Regions from separate parts of the Enterococcus sp. LJL128 genome, predicted to be linked through region 2. Evidence: predicted binding sites of a transcription regulator. Region 2 holds the regulator's gene; each other region holds the start of a gene.

Region 1 (10,081 bases), on a different contig from region 2:
CTGTATAGTTTGCAATCACTTGCTGGAAGGCTCGGTATTTAGGGGTAATTTCACCCCATTCCGTCAATAAAGCATCATAATCATAGCTGGTTACATCAGGTGCCAGCTTCTCATAGTAATTAGCACCATTAGTAAATGCAAAATTTGTGCCGCCATGAAACATATAGATATTTACCGAACCTTCAGCCAAAATATCATTTAGCTCAGCAGCAGCCAGCTCGGCATCTGTCGTATGGTGCTGCTTATCTCCCCAAGCATCAAACCAACCAATCCAAAACTCCATGACCATTAAGGGCCGCTTTTTTTCATGAAAGGCTCGTAAACGCTTGAAATGTTCCTTTACTTTCGATCCGCAATTAATCGTAGGCAGCGCTTCTGACTGCACCGAACCGTTTTCCAACATATCTCCCCACGGACCATCAGAAGTAACTAAGGGAACGGTTACATTTTTCTCTTTCATTAATTTAATCATTTTTTTTAGATAGGTTTTATCGTTTGCATATCCTCCATACTCGTTTTCAACCTGAAACAAGATAATTGGTCCGTCGGAAGAAATCTGCAAATCACCAATTACTAAAAATAATTGGCTGAAATAACGGTCAACCTTCTCAATAAATTCCGGATTATCAAAACGAAGCTTGAGTCCAGCATCTTTCAACAGCCAGTAAGGTAAACCGCCAAACTCCCATTCAGCACAAATATAAGGGGCCGGTCTTACAATCACATACAACCCTAAGTCGGCAGCAGTTTGAATAAACTTTCTCAAGTCCAGCTGTCCTTCAAAACAATACTTCCCTTCGTCAGGCTCATGCAGATTCCAGGGAACATAGGTTTCTACTGTATTGCATCCCAAAGCTTTCAGCTTTTCAAGACGATCCTGCCAATACTCAGGTACTACTCTAAAATAGTGAATGGAACCTGAAATAATTTTAAACGGAGCGCCATTTAAGTAAAACTCATCTTTAATTTCAAACGTAGTCATTCTTTCCTCCTGTTTTTTACTAATTTTTACTAAAAATAATAACAGGTATTCCAAAATATATCAAATCAAAATTTTACAGCACTCTCTATTACTCTTTCTTGGCAGCTTTTAATTGGCTTATACGTAAACTGCGTTGACTCAACAGATTAGTTTTTTATCGTCACTAGGCTTGTCAAAATAGCTATTTGCGAGCTTTTTTGACAAATAAATGTCTGCTAGGTTCATCTTATTCACAAAAAAAGAGCTTGCAACAAAAACAGATATTTCCTGCTTTTCGTTCCAAACCCTAAAGTGTATTCAATTTTTTCAGAAGCTAAAAATCCTACTTTATTTCTCAGTAAAGTAACTCTACAAATTCTGATTTATCAATCGCACCAAAATATTTTTTTACATCAATTTTTTCCACCGCTTTTTCAATAGCCGCTTTGTCGTATTTCACGCCAGTCAACTGTTCTTCCACGTCCTTAATCTCACCAAGACCAAAGAAGTCGCCATAAATTTTCAGCTCCTTAATTGCTCCCTCTTCCACATCCATCCGAACCTCAATCGATCCGATTGGGAAACGATGTCTTCGTTCTAAGTTAAAGGAAGGTGATTTGCCGTAATTCCAGTCCCAGTTACGGTAATATTCTTCTGAAATCTGGTTTATACGCTGCCAGTCCTTTTCATTCAGTACATAAGTTTTCACTTGATCAACAGAATCAACACCAAAAATTTTCAACAAAATTTCCTGACGAAATTCTTCTGTTGTCATTCCTTGTTTATCTGCCGGCAGGAAAGGCTTGATATTGGTTACACGAGAGCGAATTGATTTGATGCCTTTGGATTCAATCTTATCTTTTCTCACCTTTAGTGCATTCACAACCTCATCGATGTCACTGTCAAACATCAGAGTCCCATGAGCAAACATCCGTCCTTCAGTAGCGTACATAGCATTTCCGGAAAACTTCATACCGTCAATAACTAAGTCATTTCGTCCTTTTAACTCTGCTCCAGCAACTCCCAACTCATGCAGTGCTTGAATAATTGGTTTAGTCACTTTCTCAAAGTCCCGGAAGGAATTACCGTCATCAGGCATAATAAAACTGAAATTCAAGTTTCCGTGATCATGATAAACAGCTCCGCCGCCGCTTAGTCTGCGGACAACATGGATACCGTGCTCTTCTACATATTCTTTATTGATTTCTTCAATTGTATTTTGATTTCTACCAATGATAATCGATGGTTCATTGATATAAAAAAGCAAAATCGGCTCATCCAAAGGCTTTTCTTTCAACAAATAGGTCTCAATCGCTAAATTGATGCGAGGATCATTATTTTCATTTGGTACAAATATCACTTGTTTTTCCTCCTATGCTTCTGCTTATATTTCAAGAACCAGATTTTTACTAGCTACTGTCACTGGCATTTGATAGTCTGCAGCCTGCTCAGCTTGCTCTCTCAACATATCCAATGATCCATGCTGAGGAAGATGAGTCAAAACTAGTTTCTTCACATCTGCTGCTTTTGCCAGCTCGCCAGCCTCTTTTGAAGTGAAGTGGGCATGATGGCGCTCATTCCCTTCAAACAAATACGTATCTGCTAAGAAAACATCGGCCTTGTCTGCGAAAGCAACAAAGCTTTCCAGATATCCTGAATCTCCAGTATATACCAATACTTTACCCGTTTTTTCTTCTACAAACCGCATAGCATAACAGGGAACTGGATGGATTGTTTTCATAAACGTAATGCGAAATGGTCCAACTTTCAGCTCTTCTGCTTCAAAATAAGGAATGCCCTGCGACACTCCATCTAAACCCAATGCAGAAAAATGAACAGCATCCTCCGTATGACCGTAAATCGGCAAAACAGGAACCGGCGTCAAACTAGGATACAACTGCCGATAATACTGCAGAACACCTAAATCAGCGATATGGTCATGGTGATAGTGGGACAATATAACTCCATCCAATGTTAACGGATCAAGGTGTTGCTCTAGATTCACAAGTGTTGTACTGCCAGCATCCAGCAGTAAATGAAAGCCGTTTGATTCCAATAGATACGAACTCGTTCCTTGTCCTTCATATGGATAGGCGCCTAGACAGCCAAGAACAGTGATTTTCATTTCCAGTTCCTCCAATCAGATAAATTGTGTATAGGGTCTAGTTAATGTTTAGTTATTATTCAGCAGCCTTATTTTACAGACTGTTTATTAAAACGGTGATTTTTCCCGCTGGGCACTATCATAAAAGCTCGCTACAGCTACATCATGATAAGGAATAACCCAAAATAGTCCTATACCTAAAGCCATAGCGCCCAGAATATACCAACCGACAAAAGACAGCTGCAGGAAGAAATACTGCTTGAAACGTCCTTTCATCAACCCAAAGGCGTCTCGTAAAATATCCCCTACACCAAGATTTGGCTGATCCAGCTTAATCCAAACTGCAAACTGGAAAACACCACTGATGAAAATTCCAACTAATAACAGAGCTAGAGAGAACAATAACATGACAACTGCAAGAAGCCCATCTGATGCCATCTCATTTTGAAACTGTGCAACTGAAACTGTATTGAACATCAAGCCAAGATACATAGTCAAACCAGCAGTCAAGAGTACCGGCAACAGCGTAATTAAATTGACAAGCAGCTGTACCAAATATTGAATAAAATTAATAATTAACATTGGCAGATAAAGCTCTTTACGGAAAATAGATGTCAGTAGCGAGATATCCACGGACCGTCCTCTGATTACCTGCAGTGCAGCATTATATGTTCCATAGGTAAATGCAAAAAACAGCAGGTTGTTCAGCAGAAAGCTGACTAAATTCTCACCATTGCTGCCGCTTTCCATAGGAAAGACACTGCCTACTAAGGTGCTGATTATCATCCGAACTAAAAAACCGCAAAAGATAAGCAGAGCCATTGTTCCCCACTTGCCGGACAGCGCTTTTCGAGCACGTTCTCTATGCTCTGCATTTGTTACCTGATTATTCATTGTTTATGCTCCTTTAAAATTCTTTGATTTTAAGAACTGTTTCTTGATCCAAACGTTTAACAACCTCTGTTACTAGCTTAACCGTATTCAAGTAATCGTCCTCATGAATAATTGATGTATGGGAGTGCAGATAGCGCACAGGTACTGTGATTGCCAGAGAAGGGACACCGTTTCTGGTTAAATGCATTCTTCCAGCATCTGTTCCGCCCCCTGCAATAACTGTATACTGGAAGGGAATATTATTTTCTTCAGCAACCTGTATAACAAAATCCTTTAGTTTTTTATGAGGAATCATCGAAGCATCATAAATCAGAATCTGCGGACCTTCGCCTAATTTTGAATCAGCTTCCTTTTCAGTCATTCCCGGTGTATCCCCAGCGGTTCCAGTATCTAAAGCAAACGCAATATCTGGATCAACTAGATAAGTACTTGTCTGAGCCCCTCTCAAGCCTACCTCTTCCTGAACATCGCTAGCTGCATAAAGAATATTTGGGTGACCCTCCTGTGCTAAATTTTCCAGTACTTTCAGAGAAACAGCAGTTCCAATACGGTTATCCCAAGCCTTAGCCAATAGGAATTTTGTATCATTCATTCGTCTGTACTCAATATATGGTGTAATCATATCACCAGGCTTAATTCCCCACTCTTTTACCATCTCTTCACTTGAAGCTCCAATATCGATGAACATATCGGACAACTCATAGGGTTTATTACGAACCTCAGGTGTTAGCACATGAGGCGGTTTTGAACCGATTACACCGTGGATAACATCTCCTGCTCCAGTAGTTATCTGCACCTGCTGAGCCAGCATAACCTGTCCCCACCAGCCGCCGAGTGTTTGAAATTTGATAAAACCTTTTTCCGTAATTTGAGTAACCATAAACCCAACTTCATCCATATGCCCGGAGAAAAAGATTTTAGGACCTTCTTTATCACCTGAGCGTTTAGCAATAATGCTGCCTAGACCATCATACATTATTTTATCTGCGAAAGGCTCTGCATATTTTTTGAAGATTGCCCGTACCTCTCCTTCATTTCCAGGAACCCCTTTTGCAGTTACAAGCTCAATCAATAATTTCTCATCATGTTTTTCCAATTGCCTTAGCTCCTCTCAAAAATCATTTCTAAAATATTATAACACTCATCGCAGGATTAAAAATAGAAAAAGCACAGAGTAGGACACATCCTTACTTTACAGTCTCGAAAAAATAGATTCTTTAAAAGTCCTGCTTTTGACTTACCCCCTTTTTTCTAATCCCCCTTGCTGACAATCCAATAATAAATTTTTGCAGTTATCATATAATAAATAACATAGATTAGTATAAGCAGTCCACAAGAAAGATATGCCAGCTGGTAGCCTGAACTTGGTACTACCTGATTGAACAGACGAACAGCAAAAAAGGCATGAAAAATCCCCAAAAGCATCGGCAAAAAGAAAATAATAATATTTTGCTGATAAACCAGCCGCTGGATTTGTCTGCGGGAAATTCCTAAACGCTCTAGCAGCTGGTATGTCGTTTTTTCCCGCTCTGCTTCTGAAAACTGCCGAACCATCAGTACACTCCCTGAAATAACCAGCGCTAAGATTCCTGCAAATAGAATAATATACAGAAAAATCCCCAGTTCTTTTCTAGTATGCTCCAGATTGGGCAGCCGGCTAGTATAATTTAAGCGCCATACCTCATGTTCTTCTGAGTCCTCCGAATTTTTTTTAGATACCGTGGAAACATAGCCTTTCACGCTTCCTGCGTCATTATTCAGTTCATAATAGATTGGTCCCTGCCATTCCTTGTTGATGCCCTTCAGCGCAGCATCTGTCAGCTGGCTGTCGTTATTCTTTTTAATATTAAATGCTGTCAGCTCATAAGCCGCGGCAGTCTTTACTTGATTAAACAGCTCATCTGACACAATCATGGTCCGCTGGTTATACCGGAGCATTGCATTTCCCAGATAATCCGGTACACTTCCCTCTGTTTCCAGCATTAGTCCATCTGTCAGCTTCACAACGGGATCATATGTAATAAGCTCGCGAAAGCCATTTTGCATATCATCAATCATCACCGCACTATCCTTTTTCTTCAAAACAATCGGTTTCAGATAAGGATTAATTTTTTGATACTCCCGATAATTTGACACCCCTAATAAATTGATTGGCTCTGTCAGAGTAGTTGTTTCCTGATTTTTAATCGTTTGCCGATACTGACCGCCGATAACTTTAAACTTTAACGGGACGGACTGCGTAATACTTGTTTTCTGCTCTATATTTTTTTGAATAGTACCATAAAGTTCACTGCTGACCAGAAAGTCTGTTGGATTTGTACGCGTTACTCCTTCTATTCCTAATGTATAAAACGAAGCTGAGCCACCGATAATTCCTAACGAACAGGCGATAAAAATTGTAATTGTAGTTAATGTATTGCTGCCCTTGAATAAATGCAGGCGAGTACTTCCGGCAACCAGCATGGTTAACCCCCGGTAATAGCGCTGCTTCCCTCGACTAAAAAGCCAAATTAAAATATGAATCGTATATTTGAAAAATAAATAGGTTCCTGCAGAACAAAGAGCGATTAACAAAAAAGGCAAACTCAATAGTATCACTGGGTTAAAATCATCTGCAGCTAAAGACAAAACATGAAAAGAGAGAATATAGCCTGCCAAAATAAGACCTACGCCTACACAGCCCAAGAACAGCTGTTTCTTAGTAAGCTGCTCTATCGTTACTGCCGCTTTCTCATCCCGTTTAAAGAAACTAGTCAGCTGATAAGAATAAAGCAAAAACCAGCTGTGAATAGAAATCAGCAGCAGGATAAAAATAAATGCGCTTATTGTTTCAAGCATTGCTGGAAAGGATAAGCGAATACTGCTTTCAATAGTTAAAAACATTACCTTTATCAGAATCATTGAGAACAGTTTGGAAAAAATAACTCCTAAAAGCAATCCAATCACCAATGCGGTGATGCCTAAAATAGATATTTCTGAGAAGAAGACCCCGGCAATTTGTCTTTTTCTCATGCCAATCAGCTGATAAATGCCAATCTCCTTTACTCTTCTGGAAAAAAAGAACTGGTTAACAGTCAACATAAAGCTGATTATCATAATGATAATTAGAAACCCGCCCCATTCCATCGTATTTTTGAGACGTATTTCACTACCCACACTATTAAGAAGAATCTGATCATAAGCAATCGCTCGGAAGCTATAATAAATCGTCACCGCAAAAATCATTCCGATTAGATATACCGCATAGTGATAGTATTGAGAGCGTACACTTTTCCATGCCAGTTTAGAAATGATCAAGACGATTCCCACCTCCAATCGTAGCCTGCATATCGATTACCTGATTAAAAAACTGTTCCCGGGATCCTTGACGAACAACTTCAGAGAAAAAAGAACCATCTTTAATAAACAGCACTCGATTGCAATAACTTGCTGTGTACGGATCATGAGTTACCATAACAATCGTTGCATGATCCTGCCGATTCATTTCCGACATATATTGCAGCAGCTCTGCAGCAGCTTTAGAATCAAGTGAACCCGTTGGCTCATCTGCAAAAATCAACATAGGATTGACAATTAAGGCTCTAGCAGCTGCCACCCGCTGCTTCTGACCAATTGAAACAGCTGCCGGATAGGCTGTAAGTATTTTTTCTATATTTAAAATTTCAGCCACATGCTGCAGCCGTTCCTCCATCGTATGTACTGGTATATGGTCAATTGCCAGCGGGAGCAAAATATTGTCTTTGACATTTAATGACTCCACTAGATTAAAATCTTGGAAAATGAAACCAATTTTTCTCCTGCGAAAGTCACTCAGCTGGCCGCTTCTCATTTCCAAAATATTTTTTCCACTAATCTTTACCAGTCCTGATGAGGGTGTATCGACTGTGGAAATAACATTTAACAACGTAGATTTTCCCGCACCGCTGGGGCCCATAATCCCAACAAACTCTCCTTTATTTACAGAAAAAGAAAGGTCATCGAGAACCTTAACCTTATTCAGCAAATAGCCATACGATTTACTTACATGCTGAATCTCAATAATTTTTTCCATTGTTCTTCCGCCCATCTTATGTATTACTGTCATTTTACCAATATTTTCAGCAACTGAACATTTTTACGTTGTATTTGTATCGTAGAAAATCAAATTTCTTAGTTTGGTTTGTTCTACCGATTATTCTACCTGGTTGTGTCGGAGTCTCTAAAGAAGTACACATAAACCGATACCAACTAAATCCAATACCCTTTATTTCATAAATAGAAGCAAACTAACCAAAATAAATAATTTATCCTGATTCTTGGTATAGATAACCATATTTCGTCATATTTTTTTGTGGAATCCAGAGATACTGTTTACTCTTTCACATATATTTCATACGGATGGTTCCTTCTTCTCCTTTTGCCGTAAATCTTCAAAATATCGTTTCATGTTTTCTCAGAATTTTTTTTTATTTCAGCTAACCTTCTCAAAGCATCGCTGTACTTGCTTTCACAGAATTTTCAAAACCTCCAAACACAACATATAGGCGTTCACCCCTGTTCTTTTTAAAAATAAACACTATATATTGTTGAAAGAAAAGAAAATTTGTTTTATGATATATGAGGAATAAGTCATCGAGGAGCTGGAAATTTATGATGGAAATAAGAGAAGAATCACCATTGAGTACTACTGCTTCATCACTGAACAAGATGAAAATAATCAAAAGAGACGGACGCCTTGTCGAATTTGACGATCAAAAAATATATGATGCTTTGATCAAGGCTGAACAAAAAATCAATGGTCCTTTAACCCCTCTTGCACATGAGCGTATCCAGGAAATTGTTGAACGTGTTGATCAGGAGATTTCAGAACGGTTTGTTTCGGATGTAAAAATTTATGAAATTCAAAATATCGTTGAACATATCTTACTGGAAAGAAATGAATACGAACTGGCAGAGGAATACATCAATTACCGTACCCGTCGTGATTTCGAACGTACCAAGTCAACCGATATCAACTTTACAATCGGTAAATTATTAAATAAAGATCAGGCAGTTGTTAATGAGAATGCGAATAAGGATAGTGATGTCTTTAATACTCAGCGTGATTTAACTGCTGGGATTGTCGGCAAGTCGATTGGCTTAAAAATGCTGCCGCCGCACGTAGCAAATGCCCATCAAAAAGGCGATATTCATTACCACGATTTGGATTATCATCCATATACGCCAATGACCAACTGCTGTCTAATTGACTTCAAAGGCATGCTGAACAACGGCTTCAAAATTGGAAACGCTGAAGTAGAATCACCAAAATCAATCCAAACTGCTACTGCACAAATTTCACAAATTATCGCCAACGTTGCCTCTAGTCAATATGGAGGCTGTTCTGCCGATCGTGTGGATGAATTACTGGCGCCTTTTGCTGAACTGAATTACTTTAAACATCTAGCTGATGCAAAAAAATGGATTGACGGCGAGGCAAAACAAGAAGAGTTCGCAAAAGAAAAAACAAGAAAAGATATCTATGATGCGATGCAGAGTCTTGAATATGAAATTAATACTTTATTCACGTCTAACGGCCAAACACCTTTCACTTCTTTAGGGTTTGGCCTAGGACTAAACTGGTTTGAGCGTGAGATTCAACGGGCAATTCTACAAATTAGAATCAACGGCTTAGGCAGTGAAAAACGAACAGCAATTTTTCCTAAACTGATTTTCACGTTAAAGCGCGGCACTAATTTAAATGCAGAAGATCCAAACTACGATATTAAGCAGTTAGCTTTAGAATGTGCTACAAAGCGGATGTATCCAGATGTTCTGAGCTATGACAAGCTGGTGGAATTAACAGGAAGCTTCAAAGTGCCAATGGGCTGCCGTTCTTTCCTTCAAGGGTGGAAAGATGAAAATGGTGAAGAAATTAACGTTGGCCGCATGAACTTAGGCGTTGTGACGTTGAACCTGCCTAGAATTGCTTTAGAAGCAAACGGCAATCTCGAAAAATTCTGGACGCTTCTTGAAGAACGTCTGGAAATTATGAAGGATGCTCTTGTTTATCGCGTAGAGCGTTGTAAAGAAGCGACTCCAGCCAATGCACCTATTCTTTATATGTATGGTGCCTTCGGCAAACGTCTTTCAAGAAAAGAGTC
Region 2 (10,081 bases):
GCTGTCTTACCAACACCCGGTTCACCGATTAACACTGGATTATTTTTTGTTTTTCTCGAAAGAATTCGAATAACGTCCCGAATTTCTTCATCTCGTCCGATGATAGGGTCCTGCTTTCCGCTTTTCACCTGTTGAACTAAATCAACCCCATATTTTTCCAGCGCTTTGTATTGTTCTTCCTGACTTTGAGAGGTCACTCGATCTCCACCCCGCATATCTTCGATATTTTTTCTCAATTCCTTTTCTGTAATTCCTTGACTTACCAAGTATTTAGTCAACCGATAATTTTTTAGCTTCATCAATGCAAGCACCACAATTTCAGTTGATAAAAACTCATCTTGAAAGCTAATCCGCAGTTGATCTGCTTCATTTAAAAGACTGAATAAATTTTGGCTCATTGTTTGCCCATACTGGACATTACCGCCTTGAACAACTGGATACTCATCCAAAGCTCGATCAACTTCATGCTCAAATCCAGCAACATCCAGTCCTGCATCTGTATAAAAGTTACGTCCAAAATGGTTTGGCTGCAATAAGATTTTCCATAAGTGAGCAATATCTATTTCCTGGTGACGACGTGTTACCGCAATTTGTTGAGCTTCAGCAACGGCTTCTTGCAATGTCGTAGTCATTTTTTCTATTTTCATTAATTCTTTCCTCCTATAACAGTAATAATCTATTTATATATCCTCGCTTCTATTATGAATCTCCCATAACTAAAAGACAAAGATAACGAATGCTTATAGTTAAATTATAGCTAATTGGTCAGTAAAGGTCAAACTAAAAACAGTGCTTTTTACTGACTTTTTTTCATACTCTTTAGTTAGTCACTTCCACTAGAATCTTACCAGAGTTTTTACATAAAAAAATCAGACCTTAGAACGAACTACATACTACAATAACCCAAGTTAATCAGCCGCCCCCATTTAGACACTAAAAACCCCCTAAGTTAGATTTTCTGGTCTAACTTAGGAGGTGTATTTCATCCATTCTTTATTTCAAAAAATATTCCAATGAAGGTTGAAACAGAAATCTAACAGCCTCGAATGAAAAGCATTTGTATTTCCTGTTATTTGAAAAGCATTTTTCTTATTACCTAAATCCCCTGAAAGGCATCTTAGCATCTGCTAGTTTCTCAAGCTGTAAGAGCTCGTTCCAAACATGCACTATACTTTTTCGATTTGTTTAATCGAGTTCCCCGGAATTTGCGGTGGAATCGACATAGTCATAATTGGCAGTCCTGTTAAGGTGAAACGGATTTTATCCCCTTCCTGCAGTTCATTCAAAGTCAGTCCTTCTGCCAGCTGATTTTCTCCAGCATTTAAAATAACGCCATCTGATTCCATCATTGGTAAAATCGTTTCAGGGTCTTCTACTGCTTCAACAGATGTTAAGGTAATACGGACAGTACCGTCTGTTTCAGCAGCACCCGTGGTCAGCACTCCTGTAAAAACAGATTGTGTTCCTTGTATATTTGATGATGCGCTTGTTTCATCAGATTGCTCTGCAGTCTTATCATTTGTTGAGTGATCAGACATGTTAGCCTCACTGCTTTCTTTTGATTTATCACTGCCAGTACCACACGCAGCTAAAAGTAATACGGTACCCACTATACATGCAATCAATTTTATTTTTTTCATCCAAAAATTCCTCCATACATACTCATACATGTTATTTGAAAGTAAGCAAACAGACTATACATCCTCATTGGTAAAATTTTGAGAAAATAAATGAGTTTATACAGTCTGCCGTTTGTTCTGTCAGCTGAGTTAACCGTTTCTTCGGTCTTGTCCGCTCAGCGTAATTTCTTTTGCCAAATAACGTATCCGCTCCATCAGCCGCTTCGCCTTCAGCGGTTCTTGCTCACCTCTTTGAGAAATTGTAAGATGGCTTTCCAGCCCTTTCATGTCAAGGTTTGAAGAAAAGAAGGTAACTAGCTGTTCCTGCATACGGTATTGAAGTATTACACTTAGAACATCATCTCTAATCCAGCTGGTCATCGATTCTGCACCGATATCATCAATCATCAGAATTGGGGCTTTCTTAACTGCGTTCAGTTTTTCACCCACCAAATCCTTTGCGATTGCCTGCTTCATCTCTACCGTAAATGTAGGAAAATGAATGATTGTTGTTAAAAAACCATCTTTCGCTAAATCATTAGCAATAGCTCCCAAAAGATATGATTTTCCCACACCAAATGTCCCTTGCAGATACAATCCCCGATGAAATTCCTTAGGATTATTGACATAGGCATCAATAAATTTTGTTGCTTCGCTTAGGGCTTCAAAGCGTCCGCTTGATGACCGGTCAAATTTTGCAAACGTCGCATTCCGTATATCCTTCGGCATGGTCATTGCACTAACCCGTCTGCGGACTTCCTCTTCCTTCTGCTTGGCCAAAAGCAATTCTGTTGGGATATATGTGACATCGATGTAATGGAAGTTCAGAGTTAATTTTGGCTCATAGCCCGGAGCTATCATATTGGGATCGTTCAATTGAAACTTCTTCTTTTCCTGAACAAACTCATAGAGCTTCGAATAGCTTTTTTGAATGTCCTCATCTGTTAGCTGATCCCGATGGTCACTAATAAATTGTTTGACATCCGGATCTTCCATCACCGAGTGAACCAGCTCATTGAATCGTTCATTCAGTTGTCTTTGCCGGATGATTTTTGACATTTCTTTTCCTACATCTTCCACTATCGTTCACCTCTTCTCCTTAAGAATTCTTCCATTTCTCTATCTAGTTTTTCCTGTGCTTCTTTAGATAACTTTTCCTCTGGAACAGGATTATCTATCCAATCAGGCAGTTCTTCCTTTCGGACAGGATTTTGCCGGTAGCCGCTAGTATATTCGCGTTTTTTTCGTTTATTCTGATTTTCAGTTTGCTTATTTTTTAAATACTCCATTGCTTTTTCCGGAGAAAAAATTTCTTTTTTTGCCCAGTCGTTAGCAATTGTATAAACATACTCCGCTTTTAGCGTGGCTTGTTTTTGAATGATTAACACATAAGAAATTAAAATATTAATCACGCTATTAGGCAAGCCCGATCTCTTAATCAGATATTCAATGATATATTTTTCCTGTGCAATTTCAAAACCGCCCAGCTGCTCTTTTACTGCAGCTAGATATTTTAACGGCGGAATGGTTTCACTATCAATAATCGTCCGTATATCGTCATCTGAAAAGCCATCTTTTTTTAGTGAGTTAAACCGATACGTCCGTTGCTCCTCTTCTGTTAAAGCGGCCTGCTCATTTCTTCGCACCTGAGGTTCAGCTTGTTTACGCTGCTCCTCATAGTGCTTATGAACTGCTGCTTTCAATGCTTTGGTGTCAATTTCACTCGTATGGTAGTCAAATGTTTCTTTAGCAAATTCAGCGAGTTCCAGCTCATCAGGACCATACAAGCTATTCAATGTATAGACTGCTTCTTTAACTTGCTGAGAATTCTGCGGAATTTTTATTCCAAAACGCTCCACCTGACTGACAAAAAATGCCCAGTCAAACTGCTGCTGGTTCACCGCAGTCAACGGCCGACCCGATACAGGATCTTCAAAGGATTGCTTTAAAGCGTGAAGCAGCTTATGTTCTGAAACTAGCTGTTCTTCCTTAAAAGAGTATACCTCTCTATAAGTGGAAGAAATGTTTTCATAACCCGCTAAAGCTGTATACTTTGGCTGAAAGCGTTCAAACAACTGTTCAAATTTCTTTTTCCCTACCCGATTAAGTAAGGTTAAGGTCAAAATTTCATCTTTAAAAAAACGTTCTATACTCTCAGGATGATTTAACCGATATACATAGGTGATTCCCAGCTCACTATCTGTTTTCACAAATGTATCGAGTAAGCCGATTCCTTCCAGCTTCGCTCGAGCTTCTTCCAGCTGCCTGCTGCCAAGATCCAGCTGCATAATCAGCTCCCGGTGAAAACTTATTTCACTTAATCCAGCAGCAGAAACTTCTCCCAAAAGTGTCAAATACAAGCTAAATGCATTGGCTCCAACAATCGGCTGGTATAAAAATAGTAGGATTTCTTTTTCCTGATCCGACAACGGCTGACTAACCAGCACACTAAAGATATCTTTCGGTTGGATTTCTTTCCTGTTATTTTTCACGGAAAGACCTCCTTATTCATTCTCCGTATCATTTTTTTCTGATTGTGCTTTATCAACAATTTCCTGGAGCTCCTTCAAAAAGACACTCATATCTTTAAACTGACGATAAACACTAGCAAAGCGAATATAGGCAATCTCATCCAGCATAACCAGATCCTCCATTACGAACTCACCAATTAATGTAGTTGAAACTTCATTTTCACCTAGTTCACGCACTCTATTCTCAACATTATCAACAATTTTTACCATTTGTTCCATCGCAACAGGACGCTTTTCCGCTGAACGGATAAGTCCTCTTAAAATTTTATCTCTATTGAATTCTTCACGATCACCGTTTTTCTTAATAACAAGTAACGGAGCAGCTTCAATTCGTTCAAACGTTGTAAATCGGTTATGACAGTTTTCACATTCTCTTCGTCTACGGATAGCTCTCCCGTCATCAGCCTGACGACTGTCAATTACCCGAGAATTATTATGATGGCATCTAGGACAACGCATAGTGATCACCTCAATTTTCATTTAAGTTAGTAGTTATATTATAACACGAAATGTGGTGAGAATAAAAACCCTTCATCGCGTACCAACATTTTAACATGATACTGCACCGCTATGTTGTTTGAAACTACAATTATTAAATAAAAAACAAGCTTTACGCCTATTTAATTCAAACAAATAAATAAGAGAACTACAGTTTAGCAGCTCCCTCAATCTCTCTTTAGTCATCTTTTAAATTAGCCGCTCATCTTTTAGCCAATTCAGAATCTGTCTTTCCAATTTTTCAACGGTTCCCTGATTGTCAAAAACGATATCCGCTCTCTTTTTCTTTTCCTCAATAGGCAGTTGGCTGTTCATGCGCTGGCATGCTTCTACTTCTGAGATAGCATCTCTCGCTGCTAATCGCGTAACCTGTAGTTGTTCAGGGATATAAACAACTGCAATCCTATCCACTGAATCTTCATAGTTCTTCTCATAAAGCAAAGGAATATCCGCAATCACCAGTTGACTTGTCTCAGCAGCAGCTTTAATCGCTTGACTAATCTGCTCTTGTAAAAAGGGGGCTAGGGTATCATCCAGCAACGCTCGTTTTTTATCATTTGAAAAAATCAAACGCCCCAGCTTTTTGCGGTTCAACGTGCCGTCTTCGTTTAATATTTCTTCGCCAAAAACGGCTGTCACTGCTTTAAGTCCTGGGGTTTCAGGCTCAACAACCTGCCGGGCAATCTGATCAGAATCCACAACAGGGAAACCATTTCTTTTAAACACTTTCACGGCGGTCGTTTTACCTGTTGCGATTCCGCCGGTCAGACCCAAAATTAAGCTCATGCTACTTCATTCCTTTCAGCTTTTGGCATGTGGGACAAAAATGAGTACCGCGTTGAGCAACTTTGATTTTTTGAATCGGAGTGCCGCAGCGTAGACAAGGCTCTCCAGTTTGCCCATATGCATGAAGAGATATCTGAAATTTCCCAGCCTCGCCTAAGGCATTTAAATAGCTTCGAATCGTTGTCCCCCCAGCTTCAACAGCCCTTGCCAAAACATCAATAATTGCAGCGTACAGTGCTTCTGTCTCCTTATTTTTAAGACTGTCTGCCGGTTGCTCAGGGTGAATCTTTGCTTCCCATAGTGCTTCATCTACATAGATGTTTCCCAAGCCCGTCACTAGCTTCTGATCTAACAATAACGGTTTTATTGCTTTATGATGCTTTTTTAGCCCCCTACGAAAGTCCTTCAAATGAAACACTTCCGGCAAAGGCTCCGGACCTAAAGCCAGTATCCCTTTGTATTGACTTGCCTGCTCTTTATCAACAAGAACCATCCTGCCAAATTTTCTAACGTCCAGATACCGTAGTTCGGAGCCATCCGTAAACAAAAAGCGAACATGGGTATGCTTGATGAGAGTATCAGCCGCTGATTCATGAAATTCGTATTTCCCTTCCATTCTTAAGTGGGAAATCATATCAAAATCAGTTAGTTTAAAGATTAGAAACTTCCCCCGGCGTTCAACTGCTTTGATGGTTTGGTTTTTAAGCGAAAGCTCAAATAGCTCCTTTTCCGGCTGTTCGATAATTCGTCCCCATAATACCTGTACGTCTTCGATTGTTTTTCCTACTACCAATTTCTCCAGTCCTTTACGAACTGTTTCAACCTCTGGCAATTCCGGCATATTCGTCCCTCCAATCAGTTCAATTTTCATTGTCAAAACTGTTTACTCACTTCATTTAAATAAAGAGGCGCTGCTTAGCCGCCTCTTCGATTATTCCTTAGATTATTTTGCTTCATACCAGGTTTTTCCCCAGCTGCTGTCAGTAATCAACGGAACATGGAGTTTTACGGCCTGCTCCATCTCTTCTTTAACAATTGTTTTCAACTGCTCAAGTTCTTGTTCAGGGGCTTCAAAGACAAGCTCATCATGTACTTGTAGAAGCATCGTCGCCTGTACTTTTTCTTTTTTCAGACGTTCAGCCATATTAATCATGGCAATCTTCAAAATATCTGCTGCGCTGCCTTGAATAGGCGTATTAATAGCTGTACGTTCAGCAAAAGAGCGTAGATTAAAGTTGCGGGAATTAATATCGTTTAAATAGCGTCTGCGGTGATAAAGCGTTTCTACATAGCCTTTATCTTTTGCTTCACGGACGATTTCCTCCATGTATTTTTTAACACCTGGATATTTTTCAAAGTATGTGTCGATATACTGTTGTGCCTGTTTGCGGGTAATTCCTAAATTTTGCGAAAGACCATAATCACTAATCCCATAAACAATTCCAAAGTTTACTGCTTTGGCCTGACGGCGCATATTTGGCGTGACATCTTCCGGCTTTTCAAGACCAAACACCCGCATTGCAGTACTTGCATGAATATCTTGACCGTCAATAAAGGCCTGCTTCAAATGCTCATCGTCTGAGATATGAGCCAGAACGCGGAGTTCAATTTGAGAATAATCCGAAGAAAAAATCAACCAGTCTGCTTTTCTCGGAACAAATGCTTGGCGAATTTTCCGTCCCTCATCTAAACGAATTGGAATATTCTGCAGGTTAGGATCGACCGAACTCAACCGGCCCGTTTGAGTTAAGGTCTGAACATAGCGGGTATGGATTTTTTCATCTGGCTGAATAACTTTCAGTAACCCCTCCACATAGGTTGACTGAATCTTGGCAATTTGACGATAGGTTAAGATATCTTCGACAATCGGCGCTTGCTCCTTCAGCTGTTCCAGTACATCTACTGCCGTTGAGTAGCCTGTCTTCGTCTTTTTAATTACTGGCAGTCCCATTTTCTCAAACAAGATAACGCCCAGTTGTTTTGGTGAGTTCAGATTAAATTCTTCGCCCGCTTCTTCATAAATTTTCTGCTCAATACCTGACAGCCGTTCAGAAAACTCAATTCGCATTTCCTTTAATCGCTGAGCATCTACTCGAATACCAGTAATTTCCATATCTCCAAGAATTTGAGACAACGGCAATTCCATTTTATAAAAGAGATCCGCCTGATTCTTTTCTGTCAGTTCTTTATCCAGCGAATTCGTTAGAAAATGAATGGCTTTGATTTTTCGGGCTAAATGACTGTAAAACACTTCTTCATCTTCCGGCAGCCCTTTTTTTGCTCCTTTTCCATAGACAGCTTCATCTGAACGGATTTCAGTATAACCGTAATGCTGAGCTACACCTTCAATATCCGCATTGCTGTCGTTTGTATCCAGCAAGTATGCGGCTAAAAGAACATCAAAAGTTACTCCCTGCATCTTTCCCGAATACCTGTTTAATGCAACGTAGGTGCGTTTCATATCATAAACTTTTTTCTTATATACATCAGACAGCAGCCATTTAGTGAAATACGGATTTTCGAAAAGCGCCAAATCGCTAGTAACATAAATTTTTTCTTTTGTGCCCCATGCGACGCCAACAATTGGAGACGTATGGTAGTTATCCTCCATCATTTCCACATACAGAGCCATGTCGTCAGTAAACATTTCTTCAGTGAAGGAATCCACTACTTGAAACAGGACATCCTCCATTTCCTGATGCTCTTCTTCAATGTTAAGCTTGCTGAGAAACTGTTTAAATTCCATCTCCTTGTAGAAAGGAACAAGCTTGTCCAAATCCTTTCCTTCATACTTCAAGCTGTCAATATCAATATCAACAGGCGCATTGACTTCAATTGTTGCCAAACGCTTAGACATAAATGCCTGCTCTTTATCATTTATCAGATTTTCTTTCATTTTACTTTGCTTCAGTTCATCAATATGCTCATAAATCCCTTCAACAGAGCCATATTCCTTCAGCAGTTTAATCGCTGTCTTCTCACCAATTTTAGTTACGCCTGGAATATTATCGGATGTATCCCCCGCTAGACCTTTCATATCAATAATCTGTAAGGGCCTAAGTCCATCGTATTTTTCTGCCACATATTCAGGTGTATAGGTCTCCAAATCGCTTACACCCTTAACTGTAATATCAACTTTTACTGAATCCGTTGCCAGCTGAGTTAAATCCCGATCGCCAGAAAGAACAACTACATCAAACTCTTCTTTAGGTACCTTATTAGCTAAAGTTCCGATGATGTCATCTGCTTCATAGTTATCCAGTTCATAGTACTGGACACCGAGTCCCGTCAACAGCTCTCGAATGTATGGCATTTGTTCTTTAAACTCGCCTGGTGTTTTAGAACGCCCAGCTTTGTATTCTGCATAGAACTCCGTTCTGAACGTTGTTTTTCCAGCATCAAAAGCTACAAGCACATGAGTAGGATTTTCCTTTGCCATAACATTTTCAAACATTGTATTAAAAGCATAAATTGCATTCGTATGCAGCCCGTTCTTATTTTTGAAGCGTTCTAATGAATTGTGAAGAGCAAAGAAAGCCCGAAAAGCTACACTGTTGCCATCTACTAATAAAAGTTTATTTTTTGTCATTGAATTTTCTCCCTTTTCTTGGTTTTCTTCTACTCTATGGATTTACGCTAAAAATGAATCACCTATAAGCTGGGTAAGTATTGAGCAACAGCTACTAGGTTTTCTTGCTGTGTCTCTTGACTCTTTTCGAATAATCCGTCTGGTTAGCCACTGCTTTATTATAGAAATAAATGTTCAGGAAAATTCGGTAGAATAAGGGCCACACCAATCATTTCACTAACAGCTTCTATATCTGGATAGATGGGACTCCGATTACTCAACGCAACCCGTATTTTCTAGATCACTTAACTGACAACCCAAAGCTTAGCTCTTTTGTCTCAATCTCAATAAAATATGCATTTTTTCTACTTTTACCAGAAACATAGTTCTGTTATATTCTAACAAATATCTACAGAATTTGCAGTAAGAAGGTAAAGAAAAGACCGAAACAACTTAGGAGAGCTGTTTCGGTCTTATAGGAGTTCACACACATAAATTCACACAAATGAAATTAATTTAATTTTCTATTTGTACTTATTGTACTGTGCATTTTTGAATTATTTATGACTGATTGTTTTCTAAATTGTAAAACTTACAAGAACAACAATGAACACTTAGTGAATTTTGCTTAATTTTCGCGTTCTAACAAGTTCTTCCTGAATGACTTTTTCAGAAAACGATGCCTCAATCTCGGCTAAAACATCATGAGTATAGGCTGGTGGAAATGCCGAACAGAAAGTGACAAATTTCCAGACCAACAGCAAATCAGCGGAATATCTTTCATAATATGCTTTACCTTTTTCGAAATTTTCCAATGTCTGAAGCCTAGAGGAATAAAAGATTTGATAGCCTAAAGCGTCTAATCCTTCTCTAATAGCTTCAGGTTCTTTTAACTGTTCAAAAAGCACAGCCACAGTAAATTCTCCCATATTAGCTAATGTACGGGCAATAATATCCCTTGCCAATGGATAATTCTTTTTTTTAGAACTTTTGGCGTCAGCAATAGTTTGATGCTGATTTTTTCCAAGCTTACCAATATAAGGTATCATTTGCTCGACAGTTTGGGCATTGCCCTTGCC
Region 3 (10,081 bases), on a different contig from region 2:
AGTCAAAAAAGAATATTTGGATTATGCCTATCAGCTGATTGATCAGAATTTTGGAAATGTTTCTGAGTATGCAAAGGATATCTTAAAGCTAAGCAGTAGTGATGTTCAGCTGTTGAAGCAGATGTATGCTGAATAGGGAAATCGGTTGAGGCAGAAGCGTTAAGCTTTGCGAACTAAGCAGATACTGAGAAAGATTCGCTCATACCTCACTTTGTTTTCTCAGCAATAAGAAGGACTTTCTTAGGGTAACTATACAAAGTTTAAAGAAAATTTGGCTTATTTCCGAAAACTTCAACTCTTAGTGCTTTTAGCACTTAGAAGTTGGTGCTATCGGAACGAAGTGTAGTAAGTTGATTCTGAGCCACCGTTAATTTGAATTTTAGAGAAAGAGGAGGTTGGGGATTTAGTTATGCTTCAATCTCTTTTTTATAAAGTATTTTTTGCGAATGAAAGCATAATTTTTTATAAAGTATGTAGAAAATACTGAAAAAGAATATTTTGTAGAAGTTGATAATGTTAAAATATGGGTAATTATTGTTTTTTGGGAAAGGGTTTTGGTTGAATGGGTTCTTTGTTTAAGCAGTCCAAATTATTATTTTGGACAGTAGAAATAGTTTTAACGATTATCGGTATTTTCTTTTTAATGAGGATGCCAAACATTTTTACACCAGTTTTGGGGATGATTTCAGCTTTATTTTTACCACTGCTGATTGCGGGATTTTTCTATTATATGTTTGAGCCGATTGTTGTTTTTATGGAGAAAAAGAAGATTCCAAGGCTGGTAGGTTTCTTTATAACATTGATCGTATTGATGATATTGATTGCTCTCATTGTGATGAATGTAGTACCACAGCTTGTTAATCAATTTTTAGAATTAAGTCAGTCTATTCCGGCTTATGCAGAGGAAATCAATAAATGGCTGGTGGAATTAAGTCAACAGGAGGCTTTGAAGGGATTTAATCTTCAGGAAGAATTGTCTCAAGCAAACATTACTGTCAGTAATATCCTTAATATTGCTATTGTTGGCGTGACAAATAGTTTATCGAAAATTGTCAGTGTGCTGATGCAGTTTTTCATTCTTTTATTCACAGTTCCATTTATCCTGTTCTTTATGTTTAAAGATGGCCATAAATTTTTAGATGCTGCCTCTCATTTCTTTCCTAAAAGTATTCGTAAAGAACTAAGAGAAACTGTTCAGGAAATGAATCAAACGTTGTCTGCATATATCAGCAGCACGATTCTAGATGCGCTGATTATTGGTGTGCTGAGCTTTGTAGCTATGACGATATTGAATCAGCCTTACACATTGCTGCTAGCTGTATTTTGCGGCGTGACGAATATCATTCCCTATGTCGGACCCTTTATCGGAGCTGTTCCGGCAGTTTTAGTCGGTGTATTCGTTTCACCATGGCAGGCTTTATATGTTGCTTTAGCTATTTTAATTATTCAGCAGCTTGATGGTAATTTGATTAAGCCTCTTCTTATGGGTAAATCGCTGAGTATTCATCCATTGACTATTATTTTAATTTTGATTGCTGCAGGAAGTATTGGCGGAATTATCGGGATGCTGATTTGTATACCTGTTTATGCAGTAATTAAAACATTAGTGCTGAATATCCGCAAAATTTATCTTCTAAAAAAAGAAACTAAAATAGAGACTGATTTGAATAATTAAGTGAGGTACTTTCTGCATCCGTTTTAAGTGATGCGGGAAGTATTTTTTATTATACTCACTAAAAATCAAAACATTTGCTCGTTTTCTGAAATAATTTAAGAAAATTTCAGGAAATGAGCAATATTGTTTGAATTATTAAAATAGGATGAGATAATACTTTCCAGTTAAATAAATCCTACTAAATAAATGAGAAGCTATACTGAAACGCTGGGAAAGGCAATAATAGCTACTCTGAAAGCTAAGTATCTCTATTAAAGCAAGCTTATTGGATAAACAATTAAGTAGGATTTATCTGACATCAAAAAATGGAAAGAAGGAAGACTGTTATGATTAAAGGAATAATATTTGATATGGATGGCGTGATTGTTGATTCAGAATACACCTTTTTAGAATCAAAAGCAGAGTTGCTGAAGGATGTAGGCTTCCCTCTTGGTATCAGCTATCATTATCAATTTATGGGAACTACGTCTGAATTTATGTGGAAAAAGATTAAAGAAGACTTATCGCTTCCCGGGTCTGTAGAAGATTACATCAAAGAGATGACTGCACGTAGAAAAGAAATTATTAAAAGAGATGGATTGAAGCCCATTGAAGGCGTAGTAGAATTTATTCATCGTCTAGCAGAAGAAAATGTACGGTTGGCAGTTGCCTCTTCTTCTCCAAAGAAGGATATTATTCATAATCTGAAGGAATTAGGTATTCGGGATTGTTTTGATGCATTAGTCAGCGGTGAAGAGGTTAATCGTTCTAAACCGGCCCCAGATGTTTTTCTAGAAGCAGCTAAGCAAATCGAGATTGCTCCCGCAGAATCTTTGGCATTTGAAGATTCTCATAATGGAAGTATCGCTGTAAAAAAAGCCGGAATGTTCTGTGTTGGAGTAGAAAATGATAATTATCCTCCACAAGATTTAAGCCAGGCTGATCAACTAATTTCAAGTTTTTCAGAGGTCGAACTAAAAGATTTAAATCGATCCTTTATTAATAATAAAAAATAAAGCTCTTCAATCTTTCGAATGTATCAGCTTGTTCTAACCGATACATCGAAGCTCTATAGCTTTGTAATACGCTGTGCTGGTGGAAACCTCTTAAGGAAAATCCAACCAGCACTTTTTAATTAACCAAACGTAAAGAAGGAATACCAAGTGAAGGAAATCATCTCAAACCATAGTCCATTAAAAAAAGGCTTGTCTGTTGGTAAAAATGCTAGAGTATTCATAGACATACAAATAGACAGTTCTTCTTCGAAATAAAAGAAGAAATAGAAACAGTGATTTCTGCTTTTTATTCCAAATTCCAAGTTTTCATTTAGTTTTTATTACGCCAACATAAATTGATATAGAGACATTTTTGTTTTTATTCCGGATTCTTCAAAGTAAACGAGTGTTTAATTTAATCAAAAATCATGAGATAATACGATAGAAAATAAAAAAGAATACGAATGACGGGAGAACCAGGATGATTAAAGGGATAATATTTGATATGGATGGTGTATTGGTTGATTCTGAGTACACTTTTTTAGAGTCCAAAACTGAAATGCTGAAAGATGCTGGCTTTTTGAAAGATATCAGCTATCAGTATCAATTTATGGGAACTACTTTTGAATTTATGTGGCAGAAAATGAAAGAGGAGCTTGGACTGCCGGATTCAGTTGAATCCTACATCAAAGAAATGAATAGTCGCCGAGCGACGATGATAAAAAGAGATGGAATTCGTGGAATTAGAGATGCAGTATCATTGGTTCGTCATTTAGCAAAGCAGGATATAAAACTGGCCGTGGCCTCTTCCTCGCCTAAAAAGGAGATCCTCTATAATATGAAAGAGCTTGGTTTACTTCCTTGCTTTGATGCCTTAGTCAGCGGAGAAGAGGTGGAAAACTCTAAACCAGCGCCAGATGTATTTTTGGAAGCGGCTAAACAGATAGATGTTTTGCCGGAAAACTGCCTCGCCTTTGAAGATACAAAAAACGGCAGTCTGGCAGTAAAACGGGCGGGTATGTTTTGCGTAGGGTTTAAGAATCCTGAGTACCCGGCACAGGACCTTAGTCAGGCGGATCAGGTTATTTCCAGTTTTTCAAACCTCAGAATGTCGGACTTAAAGAGGTGGTTTTCTGAACAATAATCAACGCATCACCAAAAAAAGCGTTTGAGACATAATTAAATGTCCAAACGCTTTTTAATTAGTCTAAGCCAATCAGATAGTCATCGTCTTTCATTGCTTCTACTTGCCCCAGCAGGTAGCCGTTTCCTACTTGGGAGAAGAAGTCATGATTACTAGTTCCAGTAGATAAACCATTCATAACAATTGGATTCACATCGTTGGCAGTATCGCCAAACATTGGGTCCATCCCCAAGTTCATTAAGGCCTTGTTGGCATTATAACGCAGGAAGGTTTTTACTTCTTCAGTCCAGCCGAGATCATCATACAATTCTTCTGTATAACGTTCTTCATTTTCATATAATTCATAAAGTAAGTCGTACATCCAAGCCTTCATCGCTTCTTGTTCATCTTCGGCTAATTCATTGAAGCCAAGCTGAAATTTATAACCGATGTAGGTTCCATGAACGGACTCGTCGCGGATAATCAACTTGATAATTTCTGCAACATTGGCCAGTTTGTTGTTGCCAAGATAATATAGCGGTGTATAAAAACCAGAGTAGAATAAAAATGTTTCTAGAAAAACACTGGCAATTTTTTTCTCTAAAGGTGTTCCATTTTTGTAGATTTCATTGATGCGCTCTGCTTTTTTCTGCAAATAGACATTAGTATTTGTCCATTCAAAGATATCGTCAATTTCTTTTTTTGTATTTAAAGTACTAAAGATAGAGGAATAACTTTTTGCATGGACAGATTCCATAAACTGAATATTATTTAGTACAGCTTCCTCATGAGGAGTCCGAACATCTTTGCGAAGCTGGTCCATACCGCTTTCAGATTGAACGGTATCCAGTAATGTCAGTCCGCCAAAGACATAGCCTACTGTTTGTTTTTCTAGCTCAGAAAGTGTACGCCAGTCATCTAAATCGTTAGATAAAGGAATACGGGTATCCAGCCAAAATTGCTCAGTCAGCTTCTCCCAGGTTGATTTGTCAATGATATCTTCAATTGCGTTCCAATTAATCGCTTCATAATAAGTCGCCATAGTTTTCTTCCTTTCTGCCTAAATAATCAAAGTAAACCGGCTGAAGCAAGATAAGAGGAGCGTTAATCAGCACGTTCTCTCTAATAACTTTCTATTAGACCATGGTGCTTACTGGAAGCATGCCGATGATTCGCAGTCCAAGGTTGTCCAGTTTGCAGCCGGTTGTAGATCATTAGGTTGTCCTAGATGACACAGCTTTCACATTGATTACTACCAATTTCTTCAGAATCTTCAGTGAAAGTCCGTACGTAATAAATTGATTTGATGCCTTTATGGAAAGCATAATGGCGTAAAATATTTAAATCTCTGGTTGTCTGTTTCGTTGTTTCTTTCCATTCATACAGACCTTCTGGAATTTCTGAACGCATAAAGAGCGTTAAACTCATTCCTTGATCCACATGCTGCTGAGCAGTAGCATAAACATCAATTACTTTACGCATATCCATGTCATACGCTGAGGTGTAATAAGGAATCGTATCATTAGCAAGATGAGGTGCAGGATAGTAAATTTTTCCGATTTTCTTTTCCTGACGTTCCTCAATCATACGAGTAATCGGGTGAATACTGGCACTTGTATCATTGATATAAGAAATTGATCCGTTTGGAGCGACTGCCAATCGGTTTTGGTGATACAAACCATCCTGCATAACAGCATTTTTCAGTTGTTCCCAATCTTCCGCTGATGGAATAAAAATTCCTTTAAAAATTTCTTTTACTTTATCAAATTGAGGGGTAAAATCACCATTGATATATTTATCAAAATATGTGCCGTCAGCATAAGCTGATTTTTCAAAGTTATGGAAGGACTGATTATATTCTTTAGCGATTGTATTGCTTTCAGCCAACGTCCAATAATTTAGGAGCATAAAATAGATATTTGTAAAGTCCAATGATTCTTCCGAACCATACTCCATGTGGTTTTTGGCAAAGAAGGTATGGAGCCCCATTGCACCTAAACCGATTGTGTGGCTGAGCTTGTTGCCGTTTTGAATAGTCGGAACAACATCAATATCAGATGAATCTGTTACAAAGGTCAATGCACGAGTCATCGCACGTACTGATTTTCCAAAATCGGGACTTTCCATTAAATTAACAATGTTTGTAGAGCCTAGGTTACAGCTGATATCAGTTCCCATAACCTCGTACTCCTGCTTGCCGTTAATAACAGAAGGTGTTTGTACCTGTAGGATTTCAGAACAAAGATTGCTCATAATGATTTTTCCATCAATCGGGTTCTGTTTATTTGCTGTGTCAATATTAACAATATAAGGATAGCCTGATTCCTGCTGCAGCTTGGAAATTTCATTTTCCAAATCGCGTGCTTTGATTTTTGTTTTACGGATATTCGGATTGGCTACCAAATTATCATATTCCTCAGTAATATCTACATAAGAGAAAGGAACACCATATTCCCGCTCCACACTGTAAGGGCTGAAAAGATACATTTCTTCATTCTTACGAGCTAGCTCATAGAATTTGTCAGGTACTAATACACCTAGAGAAAGAGTTTTTACACGAACTTTTTCATCTGCATTTTCTTTTTTTGTTGATAAGAACATTTCAATGTCAGGATGGAAAACATTCAGGTAAACCACGCCGGCACCTTGCCGCTGACCAAGCTGATTAGAATAACTGAAGCTATCTTCGAAAAGCTTCATAACAGGTACTACACCGCTGGCTGCGCCTTCGTAGCCCTTGATTGGAGCACCGCCCTCTCTTAAATTAGAAAGAGTGATTCCAACACCGCCGCCAATTCTTGATAACTGTAGGGCAGAGTTGATTGAACGGCCAATGCTGTTCATATCATCTGTGACTTGAATTAAGAAACAAGAGACCAGCTCGCCACGACGTTGTCTGCCGGCATTTAGGAATGACGGTGTAGCAGGCTGGTAGCGCTGATGAATCATTTCATCTGCAAGACTTAGAGCCAGCTCTTCATTTCCATCAGCAAAATACAACGCATTAAAAGCAACACGGTCTTCATACGATTCCAGATACTCTGTCCCGGCATTATTCTTCAATGCATATTGAGAATAGAATTTGTAAGCAGCCATAAAAGATTTAAACTGGAAGTTTTGTTCTGCTAGAAACTGATACAAACGTTCAATAAATGCTAAAGAATATTTCTTGATGAATCCTTTTTCAATATAATCATTCTCAGTTAAATAGCTGATTTTTTCTGATACATTAGCAAATTTTTTAGTATTAGGTAAAACATTTTCATTAAAAAAAGCCTTCAGGGCTTCGCCATCCTTATTTAAAGGAATTTGTCCGTTGACAGGACGATTGATTTCGTTATTTAACTTGAAATAGCTGACATCTTTAATTTCTTTTAAACTCAATCTCACTCACTACTTTCTTAAAGGATTCGACATCTTCGGTTGTTCCGCTGAATTCAAAGGAGAAAACTAGCGGTACATGATAATCTCTGGCAATGTCTTTTGCCGTATAAATAAAAAGCTCAGCGAAGTTACGGTTGCCGCCTCCGGCTACGCCTTGTAAAAAGTCTTTATTGGATTTGTAATCCAGAAAATCATTAACAACTTCAGTAATTTCTATATCATAAGTAGGAACAATCAAAACAAACGGCTCGTTTATCTCAAAAAAAGGATTCGCAGGCTCAATTTCATAAGCTGGCAAATCCAATTTTTTTATAAAGCGTCTGGTCTGTCCGGTCACACTAAAATAGACTATTTTCATGATTAATTTGCCAATTGCTTCAATTGATCAGGACGGAACCCGACAACTGTAGTGGCATCAGAAGTAATCACTGGAACGCTTTGATATCCTTGTTCCTTTAACCAGTCAATCATCTCAGGCTGATTATCGATATTTACTTCCTCAAAAGTAATGTTATTTTCATTTAAAAAGCGTTTTGCCATGTTGCATTGGATACAATTATTTTTAGAAAAGATTTTTACGTTCATTTTTTTTGCCCCCTTGATTAATCTACATTCACTAGTATAAATCTCTTTAGGAAAAAGTCAACACTTAGGCACTACATATTGTGGTCGTTTTTTTGTTAGATACTATGTTTTGTGTTTTTTTAAGATTTATGAAAACCAGTCGCTATGAGAGTTTTCCCGAGAAAAAGAGGTTTTTTATCTTTATAAATTGACGAAAATAAAAAATTTTTGAAAAAAATTTGCTGTCTAAAATACAAGATATAGTGGTCAGTTTTTTTAGAGACACTATTTTTTAGACGAAAAATAGGATTAGCTAAAAAGCTCCTTTTTGTGTATAAACTTTATAAAAATATTCAATATACGAACATTTCATATTCTCCTTAGGACAGACAACGAAATAGTAGTTATAAACGGTTTCTTTTATTGATTGAGCTTAAGCATTGTATTGTCATGCACGAACCTCTAATCTTATAAGTCTGTTATGTCAGCTCCGTTAAATGAGCCGCTATAGTAAATAGGCAGGCAAAAGGAAACGCACGTTAATCTATTAAAATTCATTTTTTAAAGATGTAAAAATGGGTTATTATCGTTAATATTCTGAGGGTTTTAAGTGGTGTAATATTGACAACTATATATAGAAGGAGTATTCTTATTGATAATGATTATCAATCTCATTGGAGCTGGAATTGAAACTTTTTCACAAAAAAAGGAGGAGCTTAGATGCTGACTTTAGTAGATGCTGAAATCAATACGGTATATATAGTAAAAGAACTCATTGTCTCTGACGAAACAAAAAAACACTTAAATAACCTGGGATTGATTGTTGGCGGTAAGATTGCATTGGTTAGCTATTCTAATGGAAATGGCATTATCCTCCTTCATAATAGTCGGATTGCCTTGAGTAAATCAGTATTAGAACAAATTATAATAGATGAAGAAATTCTGGAAGAAGAGAGCTGGTTGTCTTTGGATCAGCTAGAGGTTGGAGAGACGGCAACCGTTATTAGTGTTCATGGTCAGGGGGCAGTTCGCAGGCGGTTGATGGACATGGGGATAACTAGAAATGTCGAATTACTGGTTAGAAAGAGAGCTCCTTTAGGAGATCCGATTGAAATCAATCTTAGAGGCTATGAACTGACGCTTAGAAAAAATGAAGCAGAGCTGGTTTTAATAAAGAGAGTGGGGTAAGAAATGAACGAGTGCCAAATTGCATTAACAGGAAACCCGAATAGTGGAAAAACGACAGCCTTCAACGGACTAACGGGTGCTAATCAATATGTTGGAAACTGGCCGGGAGTGACTGTAGAGCGCAAAGAAGGAAAATGGAAACAGAAAAAGAATGTGCTGATTCAGGATTTGCCGGGTATTTACTCGCTCTCACCTTATACACCGGAGGAAGTAATCGCCAGAGATTTTCTGCTGGAACAACAACCGGAAGCCATTCTTAATATAGTAGATGCAACGAATCTCGAACGAAATCTATATCTGACGACACAACTAATCGAAACAGGTATTCCTGTGGTTGTCTGTCTAAATATGATGGATATTGTTGAAAAAAGTGGAAAACAAATCAATTTTCAGAAGCTGGCGTACAGTTTAGGAACCAAAGTCGTTGGAATCAGTGCGGTCAAAAAAAGAAATTTGGATGAGGCTGTGGAAAAAACACTGCAGCAAGTTGAATCAGCTGAGGAAATAAATTATCCTCAATATGATAAACGCCTAGAGGCTGCATTAAATGAAATCACCGGTGTTTTAGGTACGACGGTTTCGAAAAAACAGGCGCGCTTTTATAGTGTGAAACTTTTTGAAAGAGATCCTCAGATACAAAAAACACTGCGGCTAAATAGTGAGCAGCAGAAAGAAATTGAAGAAATTATCAAAATAACAGAAAAAATCTTTAATGATGATAGTGAGACGATTGTGATTAATGAACGGTATGATTTCATTGCTCGTCTTACTGCTTTGTGTGTAATTGAGGAAGATGAACTGAAACTAAAATTAAGCGATAAAATTGATCAAATTGTGACTAACCGCTGGTTAGCCCTGCCAATATTTGCACTAGTTATGTGGCTTGTCTACTATCTGGCAATTCAGACCATAGGTACTCTAGGTACTGACTGGGTCAATGAAGAGCTTTTCGGTTCGATTATTCCTAATACTGTTCAGTCGTGGCTGGATAACTGGCAGGTTGCTGGCTGGATGCAGAGTCTGATATTGGATGGAATCCTTGCTGGTGTGGGAGCAGTCTTAGGGTTTTTACCTCAATTAGCTGTGCTGTTCTTATGCCTGGGCTTTCTTGAGGATTGCGGTTATATGGCAAGAATTGCTTTTGTGATGGATCGAATGTTCAGAAAATTTGGC

What was found. The regulator NrdR, encoded in region 2, represses ribonucleotide reductase genes. The targets are predictions, from matches to a motif close to ACACNATATATNGTGT.
Region 1: a site for NrdR is predicted at 8,512-8,527, ahead of nrdD (anaerobic ribonucleoside-triphosphate reductase). Genes of this name have one in related genera too.
Region 3: a site for NrdR is predicted at 7,972-7,987, ahead of nrdH (glutaredoxin-like protein NrdH). Genes of this name have one in related genera too.

What each region holds. Positions count from the first base shown of each region.
Region 1 covers NZ_JBXPBP010000002.1:3,429-13,509, reverse strand. Annotated here, with positions in the region: gene AC1Z3K_RS02870 (glycoside hydrolase family 35 protein) at 1-982, opposite strand, end outside; gene lplA (lipoate--protein ligase) at 1,317-2,321, opposite strand; gene AC1Z3K_RS02860 (MBL fold metallo-hydrolase) at 2,346-3,086, opposite strand; gene AC1Z3K_RS02855 (DUF975 family protein) at 3,174-3,959, opposite strand; gene AC1Z3K_RS02850 (M42 family metallopeptidase) at 3,973-5,055, opposite strand; gene AC1Z3K_RS02845 (ABC transporter permease) at 5,211-7,256, opposite strand; gene AC1Z3K_RS02840 (ABC transporter ATP-binding protein) at 7,243-8,010, opposite strand; gene nrdD (anaerobic ribonucleoside-triphosphate reductase) at 8,589-10,081, shown strand, end outside.
Region 2 covers NZ_JBXPBP010000003.1:72,807-82,887, reverse strand. Annotated here, with positions in the region: gene clpB (ATP-dependent chaperone ClpB) at 1-647, opposite strand, end outside; gene AC1Z3K_RS05605 (hypothetical protein) at 1,167-1,640, opposite strand; gene dnaI (primosomal protein DnaI) at 1,770-2,699, opposite strand; gene AC1Z3K_RS05595 (replication initiation and membrane attachment family protein) at 2,699-4,111, opposite strand; gene nrdR (transcriptional regulator NrdR) at 4,124-4,609, opposite strand; gene coaE (dephospho-CoA kinase) at 4,838-5,434, opposite strand; gene mutM (DNA-formamidopyrimidine glycosylase) at 5,436-6,275, opposite strand; gene polA (DNA polymerase I) at 6,378-9,023, opposite strand; gene AC1Z3K_RS05570 (hypothetical protein) at 9,617-10,081, opposite strand, start outside.
Region 3 covers NZ_JBXPBP010000015.1:42,725-52,805, reverse strand. Annotated here, with positions in the region: gene AC1Z3K_RS15095 (tyrosine-protein phosphatase) at 1-136, shown strand, start outside; gene AC1Z3K_RS15090 (AI-2E family transporter) at 563-1,675, shown strand; gene AC1Z3K_RS15085 (HAD family hydrolase) at 2,002-2,670, shown strand; gene AC1Z3K_RS15080 (HAD family hydrolase) at 3,131-3,793, shown strand; gene nrdF (class 1b ribonucleoside-diphosphate reductase subunit beta) at 3,852-4,814, opposite strand; gene nrdE (class 1b ribonucleoside-diphosphate reductase subunit alpha) at 4,997-7,156, opposite strand; gene nrdI (class Ib ribonucleoside-diphosphate reductase assembly flavoprotein NrdI) at 7,137-7,514, opposite strand; gene nrdH (glutaredoxin-like protein NrdH) at 7,517-7,741, opposite strand; gene AC1Z3K_RS15055 (FeoA family protein) at 8,441-8,908, shown strand; gene feoB (ferrous iron transport protein B) at 8,912-10,081, shown strand, end outside.